Regions from separate parts of the Psychrobacter sp. P11G3 genome, predicted to be linked through region 2. Evidence: predicted binding sites of a transcription regulator. Region 2 holds the regulator's gene; each other region holds the start of a gene.

The links. The regulator PhoB, encoded in region 2, activates phosphate uptake and scavenging genes when phosphate is short. The targets are predictions, from matches to a motif close to TGTCATNAANCTGTCATAA.
Region 1: the regulator PhoB is predicted to act here: its motif matches at 2,381-2,399, upstream of AK824_RS02430 (DNA translocase FtsK).
Region 3: the regulator PhoB is predicted to act here: its motif matches at 2,500-2,518, upstream of pstS (phosphate ABC transporter substrate-binding protein PstS).

The regions. Positions count from the first base shown of each region.
Region 1 is NZ_CM003596.1:586,207-590,696, reverse strand. Features, by position in the region: gene AK824_RS02430 (DNA translocase FtsK) at 1-2,329, opposite strand, end outside; gene trxB (thioredoxin-disulfide reductase) at 2,877-3,899, shown strand; gene aat (leucyl/phenylalanyl-tRNA--protein transferase) at 3,900-4,490, shown strand, end outside.
Region 2 is NZ_CM003596.1:2,912,760-2,917,249, reverse strand. Features, by position in the region: gene AK824_RS11790 (HD domain-containing protein) at 1-139, shown strand, start outside; gene asd (archaetidylserine decarboxylase) at 234-1,070, opposite strand; gene dtd (D-aminoacyl-tRNA deacylase) at 1,184-1,636, shown strand; gene phoB (phosphate regulon transcriptional regulator PhoB) at 1,749-2,453, shown strand; gene phoR (phosphate regulon sensor histidine kinase PhoR) at 2,512-3,603, shown strand; gene AK824_RS11765 (M23 family metallopeptidase) at 3,711-4,301, opposite strand.
Region 3 is NZ_CM003596.1:109,781-114,270, reverse strand. Features, by position in the region: gene pstA (phosphate ABC transporter permease PstA) at 1-36, opposite strand, end outside; gene pstC (phosphate ABC transporter permease subunit PstC) at 101-1,051, opposite strand; gene pstS (phosphate ABC transporter substrate-binding protein PstS) at 1,261-2,427, opposite strand; TPP riboswitch at 2,721-2,865, shown strand; gene thiC (phosphomethylpyrimidine synthase ThiC) at 3,180-4,490, shown strand, end outside.

The sequences.
Region 1 (4,490 bases), 930 kb from region 2:
CAAGGTCAGTAATGATTGGGTTGCCACCGATGTCTTTGCCCATCGCCATGCTAATCTGCGCTTTAGGATCTTTGAACGTTTCGGTGTTGAGCAGTTCAATCAAACGTACCATTTCACGTTTCTTGTTAGGTACTTCGATACCGATATACGGTTTACCCGGAATCACTTCGACCACACGCAAAGAAGCCATCGATAGTGAGCGCGCCAAGTCACGCGAGATACCTGTGACTTTACTGGCTTTTACCCCAGCAGCTAGCTCCACTTCAAAACGAGTGACCACAGGCCCTGGAATCGCATTGACCACCGAGGCTTTGACATTGAATTCTTGTAGTTTAATTTCCAATAACTCAGACAATTGCTCAAGCTCAGCAATCGTATAACTGGGCTTGCGGTCAGGATCAGGCTTGTCTAGTATCGACACCTCTGGAATAGGCGTTAGACTGCTGCGATAAGCGGCGGTTTGCATCGAGCGTGACTTTTGGCTAAAGGCTGCATCATCACTGATATGCGGCATAACTGGCACAGTCATATCGTCAGAAAGACTGTCATCGTCTGGCATCATATCAGTGATATGGTTGCTGCTATCTCCTTCTGGAACAGCAAAACTGACGGATGGTTTGGCAGGCGTTATAGGTTGCATACTAGCAACAGGACTGGCCGCCTCCACAGTAGGTGCTGCTTTTGGATTGGCAGGAGGCGTATTGGTTGGTGTCATGTCTGAAACGTCTGACAAATCTGACAATGCAGGCTCAGTCTCTACTGTTACCGGAGCAACTTCAGGCTCAGAGACTACTGCTGTCTTTTCAGTATGTGGCAACTCTACAGGCGTATCAGACAGTTGATTGGCTGAATCCTGTACAAAACTAATAGGCTCTTCTACGATAGGTTCTGGCGTCTTCTCTGGTACTATTGGCTCAGCTGCTACGGTTTCCTGAACAGGCTTAGAGTCTTCAGACGTTTCTACAATAGACTCTGTAGGTTCTGATATATCAGCATGCTCTGCCAACCATGCTTCTGCTAATTTATCTACTTCCGCAGTCTCATGTGTCATAGAGATTTTAGGCTCAGCAGGTTCAATGACTGGTTGACTGGCCAAATCGCTGTGCACTGACTCATCAACTGATGGCTGAGCTAGTGATTCTTTATCGTGTATATCTGGTTGAGCAACCGCTTCTGTCGTGGTAGTGGTCACAGTAGCAGGTACTGTTTTTTCTAACGATGCTGTGGTACTAGTACCCGTTTGGGAATAGTTAGGTACAGGCATAGCCGAGCTGCTCATGCCGCTGGCACTGTAAGCCATTTGCTCACTTGCTAGTAAGTCATCGACCGTATTGGCATCATTCCACGCAAAGCTTGGCTCAACTTTGCGAGCAATAGATGCAGTCAAGTTTGAGGCTAATGGCTGGACTGCATTGTCGGCTGTATTATCAGTAGAGCTATTAAGCGAGCCTGTATCGCTATCTACCTGCTCACCTTTTGAGCTATTAGGTGTCGCCGCTGCTTTTGCTGCGATGACAGAGGCTTTGACACTATCGGCCAATCCTGATGTTGCCAAAAAGTCTGACAATACACTACCGAAACGTCCACTACTGCTGACGTCTTGAGCACCGCTAGTATTTTCCGCAGACTGCAACTCAAGTGGCAGTTGCTCATGCTCTACTTTTTTATCTACCGATTTTTCTAAGTTCTGGATAACCTCTTCTGATGTACTACTCGGTTCAGTAGCGTCGATAGCATCCTGACTTTTTACACCTGAACCAAGCCACGATAGCGCCCGAACCCTTTGATATATCGTCATCCAATGGATATTAAAGGCAAACGTAGCGGTAATCACAACAAATACTGCTAAGAAAACCACACTCCCCCACTGCGATAGCAGCTGTGCCAAACGCGCCTGTAACTCTAGCCCGATAATGCCACCAGCGACGCCTTCAAGACCGATTGCGTCAGGGTTCGTGACTTGTTGAACTAGAGAGACCAATTGTGCAAATAATGCGCTAGCACTTAATAGTAAAAACACATAAGCGACCAATCGCATGAGCCAAAACGTTGGCTTGTTTTCCCACCAAATCAGAATAGATTCATAAACTACAAATGCTAAAAACCACCAAGCACCAAACCCAAAAAAGCTGTAAAGCAAATCGGACAACCATGCGCCTGCCTCGCCGCCCATGTTATTAATCGTGGTCATATCACTACTGATGTGCGACCAGCTAGGATCGTTGCCTGTATAAGTCATCAAAATGACAAACAGATAAACGGCCAGTATTAACCCAAGGAGGGTAAACATTCCCTTTTTTAAATACTCAATAAGCGGTGCTGATATCACGTAAGATCTGCCTTGTTATTAATACTAAATGGTCGCCAATGCATGACTAAGCCTAATCATGCTGACATAAAGTGTTGACATAAATGTACCGAGCGAAGTGTTGGTTTGGCGTGTGCCGATCATAGAGCCTTGAAACAACCGTTATCGCTTGGCTCCTACTACACTTGGCATAACTTCTTATAATAACAAATACATAGGTGCAGTGGCGACAGTCTTCTCAAGAAAGCGTGTAAGAAAGTAAACCAGTAGACAATTTGCGCAAGAAAACAGCTGGTTAGCGAAACACGAGTGGCAAAATATGGCTAGCTGTATTGCCTAAATTCTATAAAATAGTCTCTGTTTTCGCACTTATGTTCCAAAGTTATTTATTCTTTGATTCTAATGATACCTGTGTTTGTTTTAGCAAACTTGCACTTTGTGCGCTGTGCCCTTATGTTATTATCACACAGCAATTAGAAGAAGCATATTTGTAGTCATTTTTGATATTCGTCTTTTATTATATTTATAACTTACATTTTTAATTCGTATATTTAGCAAGGAACAACTCATGGCAACTGACACTACTGCTCCACGTCACGAAAAGCTCATTATTTTAGGCTCAGGCCCTGCTGGCTACTCTGCCGCAGTCTATGCAGCACGCGCTAACCTTAAGCCAGTTATGGTTACTGGTATGGAAGTCGGTGGACAATTAACCACCACTACTGAAGTCGATAACTGGCCAGGCGATGCGCATGATTTGACAGGCCCTGCATTGATGGAACGGATGAAAGCGCATGCTGAGCGTTTCGGTACTGAACTGGTCTATGATCATATCAACGAAGTAAACCTAAATGAGCGTCCTTTTCAATTGACAGGTAACAACGGTAGCTATACTTGTGACGCGCTCATTATCTCAACTGGCGCCTCTGCACAGTACTTGGGACTAGAATCAGAGACTAAGTTCAGAGGGCTTGGCGTATCAGCCTGCGCCACTTGTGATGGTTTCTTTTATAAAAACCAAAAAGTTGCGGTGATTGGTGGTGGTAATACAGCGGTTGAAGAAGCTTTGTACTTATCTAATATTGCGTCTGAGGTGACCTTAGTGCATCGCCGTGACAGCCTACGCTCTGAAAAAATTCTGCAAGACAAGCTATTTGAAAAAGCCAAAAATGGTAATGTCAAAATCGAATGGAACCATCAAGTAAAAGAAGTGGTCGGTGATGACATGGGCGTCAATGGCGTCGTCATCGAATCAATGATTGATGGCAGTACCAAACAACTAGATACAATGGGTATGTTTGTCGCTATTGGTCATAAGCCAAACACTGACTTGTTTAAAGGTCAGTTGGATATGAAAGATGGCTATCTAATCGTTAATAGTGGCTTGAATGGTAATGCTACTCAGACCAGTATCGAAGGTGTGTTTGCCGCAGGTGACGTAGCAGATCACGTTTACCGTCAAGCTATCACTTCTGCTGGCACTGGCTGTATGGCTGCGCTGGATGCTGAAAAGTACTTGGATGCACTGGGCGAAACCGTCGCTCGTGATCACACTTACGATTCAACACTAACTGCAGATAAAGAAGCCTAAATGGGCAACTTTACTCAACAGCACGATAAACACATTACGCCTGAGACTTTAAAAAGTCTTGGGCGTTATGACTTTCCTGATCCCGTTTCTATCGACCCTGATGGTATTGGCATCGTCGCTATGGGCGGTGACCTAGCACCTGAAACGCTGATATCAGCCTACGCTCAGGGGCTATTTCCTTGGTTTAACGAAAATGAGCCTATTGCTTGGTGGTGCCCTGAGCCGCGTTGTGTAATCGTTCCTTCGGCCTATCAACCGAGCAAGTCTCTACGTAAGCAAGCAAATCGCGAACGTTGGCAAGTAACGCTTAATCAAGCTTTTGACGATGTCATACATGCCTGTAGCTTACCGCGCAGTGATGGCCTTAATGACAATCATCCCGAAGGTGAGCATACTTGGATTCATGATGAGATGATCGAAGCCTATACCATATTGCATGCGCAAGGCTTTGCTCATAGCATTGAAGTTTGGGACGAGGCAGGTCAACTGATTGGCGGATTATACGGGTTAAAAATAAACGGCATCTATTTTGGTGAATCAATGTTTCACCGAGCCTCTAATGCGTCAAAGCTAGCGTTTTGGGGTCTGATG
Region 2 (4,490 bases):
GTGGATTGAGCTTGGCGTTACGCGCTCGCAGGTGGCGGGGGCTCATGCATTTATCAAAGACAGCTTCCCTCCTATTCATGATTGGCTGACAAAAAATATTGATTATGCAACTCATCAAGGATGGCTGATTGATGCGTAAATCTGCATAAATAACAGGCATAAAAAAAGCCCAATAAAGCATGATGATTTACGCTTAACTGGGCTGATATTTTCAGTACTTTTATACAAGCACGTTATTGGGCGTTTGCCGTTCCTAGCAACTGACCCATTTGCACGATGCTATTGGCTTGCATACTATCTAGCCAGTCAGCCTTTGCTGCTTTTGGCAATACCACGATAGCCGTTGAGCCCAAATAAAAGCGTCCAAGCTCTTCGCCTGCTGCAAACTGCATATCATGATCGGACTCGAATATGTCGTCAGTACGAGCAATTTTGCCAGTGGCGACAGTTTCAATACCAGCGACGATCATAGCACCAACCATTACGACAGCTGCTTTGCCATACTTGGTATCAAACATACAGACCAGACGCTCATTACGCGCAAACAAGTCTGGCACGTTAGCCGCCGTAGTATTGTTGACCGAAAACAGGGTGCCAGGTACATAGCGAGTCTTGGTCAACGTGCCAGTAAACGGCATATGTACACGGTGATAATTACTAGGCGCTAAGTAGATAGTCGCAAAACTACCATCAGCGAAATAACTGCCATCTTCACTATCAGCAAGCAGTTGGCCGACATCATAGTGACGACCTTTTGCCTGTAATAGCTTATGGTCTTCGATTTGTCCTAGCTGAGAGATAATACCGTCCGCAGGGCTCACGATACCATTTGCAGTGGCGTCGATAGTACGAGCGTCTTCTTTTAACTCGCGGGTAAAAAAGTCATTAAAACTCTCATAAGCGTTTAGGCTTTGGCGTTCGTACTCGTCTAAGCTGATATTATAAGCTTTGGCAAAGCTACGGATAAAGGTGCGTTTGACATAAGGGTGGCGACTGGCGGCCAAACGTCCAGCGACTTTACTGAGCTTTTGCTGCGGCACAAGCTGTTGTAAGGTGGTAAATACATTCATAATAAGGCTACCAAAATAAGGTGTAATATAAGAAATAATAGTTAAGTTAATGACGGTATTTTATCATGGACAGCATATTATTGTATGGCCATAATCTGTTAAGGAATTAGTAAATGAAAGCACTCATACAACGGGTGAAGCACGCTAGTGTGGTCGTCGATCAGCAGTGTATCGGCGAGATTGAGCATGGGGTATTGGCATATGTTGGCTTAGGGCACGAAGACGATTTTGCCGCTGCCCAGCGTATGATTGACAAAATACTGACCTATCGCATTTTTGAAAATGACGATGATCCGGCCAAATTTGGTAAACTGGATAAAAACGTTCAGCAGGTTGCTGGTGGGCTATTATTAGTTTCACAATTTACCTTGATGGCAAAAACAGACAAAGGACGCCGACCAGACTTTGGTGGTGCGATGGCACCTGCTGCGGCGCAAGCGCTATTTGAACAGTTGGTCGATTATGCCAAAACTAAGCATCCAAATGTGGCAACTGGTCAGTTTGGTGCGGATATGCAAGTGTCGAGCGTTAATGATGGGCCGCTCAATTTTTTACTAGAAATCTGATTTTAGAGTGTCATCAAGCTGTCATAATTAATCCGTTTAATAGGTAGAGACTGGTGAGTATATATCGCCTTTTTACATGCTAGATTTTGTCCTCTAACACCGAGAATGTCCTATGTATAATGAGCAAATTTTGATTGTTGAAGATGAGCCTGCGATTCGTGAAATGGTTGTCATGACGCTAGAGATGGCTGGGTTTGATAGCTTGCAAGCGGCAGATGTGTCAGAGGCGCATCAGCAAGTGGTCGATCATAGGCCGTCACTGATACTGTTAGACTGGATGTTGCCGGGTGACAAGAGCGGTGTGGATTTCTGTCGTATGCTCAAAAACGATGAGCTGCTCTCTGAAATACCAGTCATTATGCTAACAGCAAAAAGTGAAGAAGACAGTAAGGTGCATGGTCTTGATGCAGGTGCAGATGATTATATGACCAAGCCTTTTTCGACTCGTGAGCTGATTTCTAGAATCAAAGCCGTACTACGCCGCAGTAGCGCGATGAGTAGCGACAAACCTATCGAAATTGGGCAGTTAAGTCTAGATACTAAGAGTCAGCGCGTGACAGCTGCAGGTAAAATCGTTGATGTTGGGCCCACAGAGTATCGCCTATTGGCATTTTTTATGAGTCACCCTGAGCGCGCCTATACACGAACGCAGCTGCTCGATCAAGTATGGGGCGGCAATGTATATATCGAAGACCGAACCATCGATGTGCATATCAAACGTCTACGAAAATTACTGCGACCTTATGACTGTGATACATTGATACAGACGGTACGTGGGACAGGCTACCGATTTTCTAGCCTGATTGAGCCAAGTTAATCTTGTACAAATAATGCCGCAGCAATATAAAGGCCGCGGATAGTGGTAAGGATAAGAAATGGACAAGATAGCGCCAGCACAAAGTGAGCAATCAGCTTTACTAGAGCAAATATCTACTCAAAGTACAGCAGAGCAACTCAAAAAAATCGGTAGTGCACTACGAGCCCTGCGCGATGCAGTGATTTTGCTCAACAATAATGACGGCCTAGAATGGTGGAATCAGGCGGCGCAAGACTTATTGCTGCTACAGCCAGAAGATAAAGGTCAGAACATATTTGACTTTATTACTGTACCTGAGTTCCGCCAGTATTATGAAGGTACAACGATACCTAACGATGGCGTCCATATAGAATCATGGCGAGATCCTAGTCGCTACTTGAAGTGCGAACTGACGCCTTTCGGTGATGAAAAACTGCTGTTTGTATATGATGTGACCCGCCTGCGGCACTTAGAGCAGATGCGGCAGGATTTTGTGGCGAATGTCTCGCATGAGCTTAGAACACCATTGACTGTGATGATGGGCTATCTGGAGAATTTCTCCGATCAGCCAGATATGCCGCCGCAATGGCGTCGCGGTTTTGAGCTGATGACGCAGCAAACAGCCCGTATGAACAGAATCGTGAATGATTTATTGCTACTGTCTAAGATTGAAATTGAAGAGTCACACGAGCTGCATTATATAGATATGACTAAGCTACTGACCAACATCTACGACGACGCACAGGCCTACAACCAAGCATATAAACACATCATTCATTTGCATATAGATACCTATGATGGGCTGTACGGGTCAGAGATGTACTTGAATAGTGCGCTATCCAATCTAGTAATCAATGCAATCAAATATACGCCAAAGGGCGGCAATATCACTATCAGCTGGACAAGGACGTCTGATGGTTGCCGTTTCGCGGTCGAAGATGATGGGATCGGTATTGCATCAGAACATATCGCCCGTTTGACAGAGCGTTTCTATCGTATCGACAAAGGTCGTAGCCGTGCAACAGGTGGTACAGGGTTGGGATTAGCGATTGTAAAACACGTATTGCACCAGCACGAAGCGCAGTTGCAAATCGATTCAGTAGAAGGGGAAGGGTCGACATTTAGTGTGGTATTCCCCTCAAACTACGTCAGATCCGTCACAGCCAATTAATATGATTTCTGGTCTGTATTAGCGTGCGTTTCTCGGCTTAAGTTTTTTAACTAATATCAGCTCAGTGCTATTTCAAATTAGGTTAACGACATACTTTTCTGTATCCGTTAATCCTTTTGCAAAAGCGGATAAGGGTTGACCGCACTGCCATTAATATAGATACCATAGTGTACATGTGTCGGTGTTCCTTTTGCATTACCGCTATCACCCACATAACCTATCACGTCGCCCTGATTGACCCAATCATTGGGAGAGATGTCAGCATAGTCTTCTAGATGAGCGTAGTAATGTCCTGCGCCACCAGGCCCTACCACCACAACCACGCGTCCACCCAATGTGTTCTCACCAACCTTGCTTACTACGCCTTGCGTGGTCGACTGCACGGGAGTATTGCGCGGCGCAAAGATGTCGATGCCTTCGTGGGAGCGGCCTTGACTACGTGCTGCACCCCAAGTGTCTGTCAGGTTTCGTTCTGGTAGTGGACTGGGTAAGCTGTTTTCGGTCGGCAGTTCTTGTTGCAATAGACTCAGTTGCTGCCATTTGGCAACCACAAATGACTGCGTTTGTTGGCTAATACTAGGTAGTAGTTTATCGAAGACAAATAACAGTGCTAGCAATACAGTAGCCTTAATCAATAGGCTTATTAAACGACTGAAAAAAGAAGGTCTGGGAGGCTGGTTGTTTCCATCTGCTAGCATTGATGTCTCATATATATTTGATGTCATTTGAAAATTTATTATAAAAGCTTCGTCTGATAACGTATGTATCGCATTGTTATCTATCGTTTTTACCCCCATAGTTATTCTTATGGTTAAGGATATAGACAGCAAATACAGTTTTATCTACTTAACATTTCTGCTGAGCATAGACAGTTGCTACTGATGGTT
Region 3 (4,490 bases), 450 kb from region 2:
AGGTAGTGGTGCATTGATCGTATTGTTAGCAGGCATAATATTTATTTCCCATATCTTTTATCGATGTCTATCAAGGTTCAATAAATCAGTAACAGACTTATCAGTTACCTGCTTTGTGATCCATGCGCATGAGCATCAGTTTTGCTAAAGACAGCACAATGAAGGTGATGACAAATAAGATTAAGCCTAGATGTAGTAGAGACGCAAGATGTAGCTCACTAGACGCTTCAGCAAACTCATTGGCCAAGGCCGAGGTAATCGTCACACCAGAAGTAAATAGGCTTGGACTGATATTAAACGCATTACCAATCAAGAAGGTAACTGCCATCGTCTCACCCAATGCACGACCAAGACCCAAAATTACGCCACCAACGACACCAGCTTTGGTATAAGGCAGGATAATCTTGAACATGACTTCCCAAGTCGTCGCGCCCATGCCATATGCTGACTCTTTCAGCAAATCGGGTACAACAGAGAAAACATCACGCATGGTGGCAGCGATGAACGGTATGATCATAATGGCAAGTACTAGGGAGGCGGTAAACATACCCAGTCCCATAGGTGCACCTGCAAACAGCTTACCGATAATAGGCAAAGGGCCGACGTGCTCAATAAACCATGGCTGAATATGATCACCAAAGAACGGCGCAAATACGAACAATCCCCACATGCCATAAATGATAGATGGGATACCAGCCAACAACTCAATGGCGATACCAAGTGGTTTTTTGAGGAACTTAGGGCACATCTCGGTTAAAAATATCGCAATACCGAAACTGACTGGAACCGCGATAATAATAGCGATAAATGACGTGACTAAGGTGCCGTAAATAGGCGCTAATGCACCGTATTCATTGGCAACTGTATCCCAGTTATTGCTGGTATAAAATCCCAAACCAAACTCTTGAATACTCGGCCATGCTCCAACAATTAGAGACACCAAAATGCCCCCTAAAGATAGGAGGACGAGTATGGCAAACGCTTTGGTAGAGTTAACAAATAAAGCGTCGTAACGTTTTTGTTTAGCCAGTTGGGACCTTAAGTCTGTCATAAGTGTCTCAGCATTGAATGGGATGAATCGAAATATTAAAAAAATGTATATCAGGTCTTAACACAGCAAACTTAAATGGTATGAGTAACTATATCTATCGAGATGTATTCATCAAATTTGCTGTGTTAAAACCCCTCAAACAACTACCGGAGAATAGCTATTCGAGAGGATGACTTGTCGGTTGCTAAATAGCATTTAGCAGAAACAAATTACTGAGCTGGCTTGTAGACAGGCTGACCATCGCTACCTTTCACTTCGTTCCACTTCTCTTTGAACAAGGCCACTGCCGTGTCAGAGAATGGTACGTAGTCTAGTTCCATGGCGCTGTCATCACCTTGGGTATAAGCCCAGTCAAAGAAATTCAACACGCCAGCGACTTGCTGAGGGTTTTCTGGTTGCTTATGTACCAAGATAAAGGTCGCAGCAGCGATAGGCCATGCTTGGTCAGTTTCAGAGTTGGTGATGACTTTATAAAAGCCTTCTTGTTGTGACCAATCGATATCACCTGCCGCAGCAAACGTCTCAGCAGATGGCTGTACGATGTTACCAGCTGCGTTTTTCAGCGCAGTATGTGACATCTTATTTTGCTTAGCGTAAGCATACTCAACATAACCGATCGAGTTTTTCATGCGGTTTACGTAGCTTGAGACGCCTTCGTTACCTTTACCGCCTGCACCAGTCGCAGAGGTCGGCCACTTGACAGTTTTATCAACGCCAACAGTGTCTTTCCAGTCTGGTGAAACCTTGGCAAGATAATCAGTAAAGTTAAACGTCGTACCTGAACCATCTGAGCGGAATACCGTTGTGATTGGGGCATCTGGCAAGGTCAAATCTGGGTTCATCGCCTTAATCGCAGGGTCATTCCAGTTACTGATTTTACCCAAATAGATATCAGCCAACGTTGTGCCGTCTAGCTTTAATGCACCAGGCTCAACGCCATCAATGTTGACGATTGGTACAACACCACCGATAACTGTTGGGAACTGAATCAAACCTGCTTCATCTAACTCTTCAGGCGTCATCGGTGCATCAGAAGCACCAAAATCTACTGTTTTTGACTGGATTTGTTTGATACCACCAGATGAGCCAATCGACTGATAGTTGACTTGGCCGCCGGTAGCAGCATTGTAGTCATATGACCATTTCGCATAGATAGGCTGCGGGAATGATGCACCTGCACCTGTAATATTCATAGCGATATTTTCAGCAGATTTAAAATCTGACGTAGCAGAAGATGCTGTCTGAGAGGTTGTTTCAGCTGTTGTCACAGCGCTACTGCTAGTATCAGCAGTTGGCTCCGCCGTATCTGTTGACTTATTACACGCCGTAAGCATTAATGTACAACTGACGGCCACTGCTAATAACGAATAACGCATGTAGGACTCCTGAAGTTTAACAACGGTATAAAAAAGCATTGCTTGTGATATGCGTGTTATCTTGCCAAATCTTTATGACAGTTTAATGACAACTTCTAGAATCCTTCATTCGCTTTACATAATATTTGAATAATTTGTCTACAACCTAGTAATACTAAGCATCCTCATCTATTAACACTCAGAAAAATTATTCACGAAAATATTGAACCGTGTGTTTGACGCAGAATATTTGTATCCAAATACTATTAGCCGTTGGTACAGAATTTTGTTAGTATGAAGGCTGATTTACAACACTGACAGACTCGGGGTGCGGTGTATTTTTGGCTCACTTTATTAAACTTGCTTTATTAAAGTAGTCGCCTTGATACATTCGCTGAGAGATCACCCGCCGAACCTGATGCGGTTAGTACCGACGCAGGGAAGTCTCAAGCACTTTGTTATTTATGGCAAAGGGCGCGTAGAAATACATTTTTATCGTCACTACTGTCTTAATATGCGTGATGCATAGCCAGATAAGAAGAGAGGATATCAAGCTGCGTCCAATATTTGATGACCACCATACGCGACGATACTTTTTGGTCGAAGTTGTGGGTTCAGGATATAAATTTGTCTAGATGATGGATGCCTACCCCCGCAGATACTGGCGGTGTTGATTTTATTCAAAAACCAACACGCTAGGACAGCATATGACTACTGCAGACACCACTTCAATTGCACCGAAAGCCCAAACGCATAACCCAGCCGACAACTCAATGCTTGCTTCAAATGCTGCTGACACGACCAACGTCAAAGCAGATAAGAAAGCAGATGCGCTAAAAACCCCTGCCCACAGGGCCGCAAGCGATGCTCGTTTCGAAGAAGATGCGCGCGACCTACACCGTATTTTACCTGCCTCACGAAAAGTCTATATCGAAGGCTCAAGACCTGACATCCAAGTACCGATGCGTGAAATCAGCTTGGCTGATACGCCTGTTGGTGGCACTGGAGATAAAGATGGTGAGCATAACCCACCGTTTTATGTGTATGACACCTCGGGTGTATATACCGACCCTAATGTCGATATCGACCTAACACGTGGATTGCCAAAATTGCGTGAGAACTGGATCGCAGAACGCAATGATACCGAGCAATTAAGCGGTCTATCCAGCTCATACGGACAAGCGCGTGCCCGCGACATCAGCACTGCTAACCTTAGATTTGCTCATATTGATAAACCGCGTCGCGCCAAAGCAGGACAGAACGTCACGCAAATGTACTATGCACGCCGTGGCATCATCACTCCTGAGATGGAATATATCGCCATACGCGAAACGCAAAAGCAGCATGAACTGACCGATATGCGTCAACACGATGGCGAGAGCTTCGGTGCCAATACGCCTCAAATCATTACCCCTGAATTTGTTCGTGATGAAGTAGCGGCTGGACGCGCTATTATCCCAAACAATATCAACCACCCTGAGTCTGAGCCGATGATCATCGGGCGCAATTTCTTGGTGAAAATTAATGCCAATATCGGTAACTCAGCGTTGGGTTCGTCTATCGATGAAGAAGTGTCTAAAATGACGTGGGCCACGCGTTGGGGTGCGGATACCATCATGGATTTATCAACGGGTAATCATATTCATGAAACCCGTGAATGGCTAATCCGTAACTCTCCTGTGCCGATTGGTACGGTACCGATTTATCAAGCATTAGAAAAGGTCGATGGCGTTGCTGAAGACCTAACATGGGAGATATTCCGTGATACGTTGATCGAGCAAGCAGAGCAAGGCGTCGATTACTTTACTATTCACGCTGGCGTGCTATTACGCTATGTGCCGCTCACCGCAAAACGTCTGACAGGTATCGTCTCACGCGGCGGCTCTATCATGGCGCAGTGGTGTCTTGCCCATCATAAAGAAAGCTTTTTATATACGCATTTTGAAGACATCTGCGAGATTATGAAACAGTACGATGTAGCATTTAGTCTAGGTGATGGCCTACGCCCTGGCTGCTTGCAAGATGCCAATGATGAAGCGCAGTTCGGTGAGCTACGTACGCTTGGTGAATTAACCAAAGTCGCA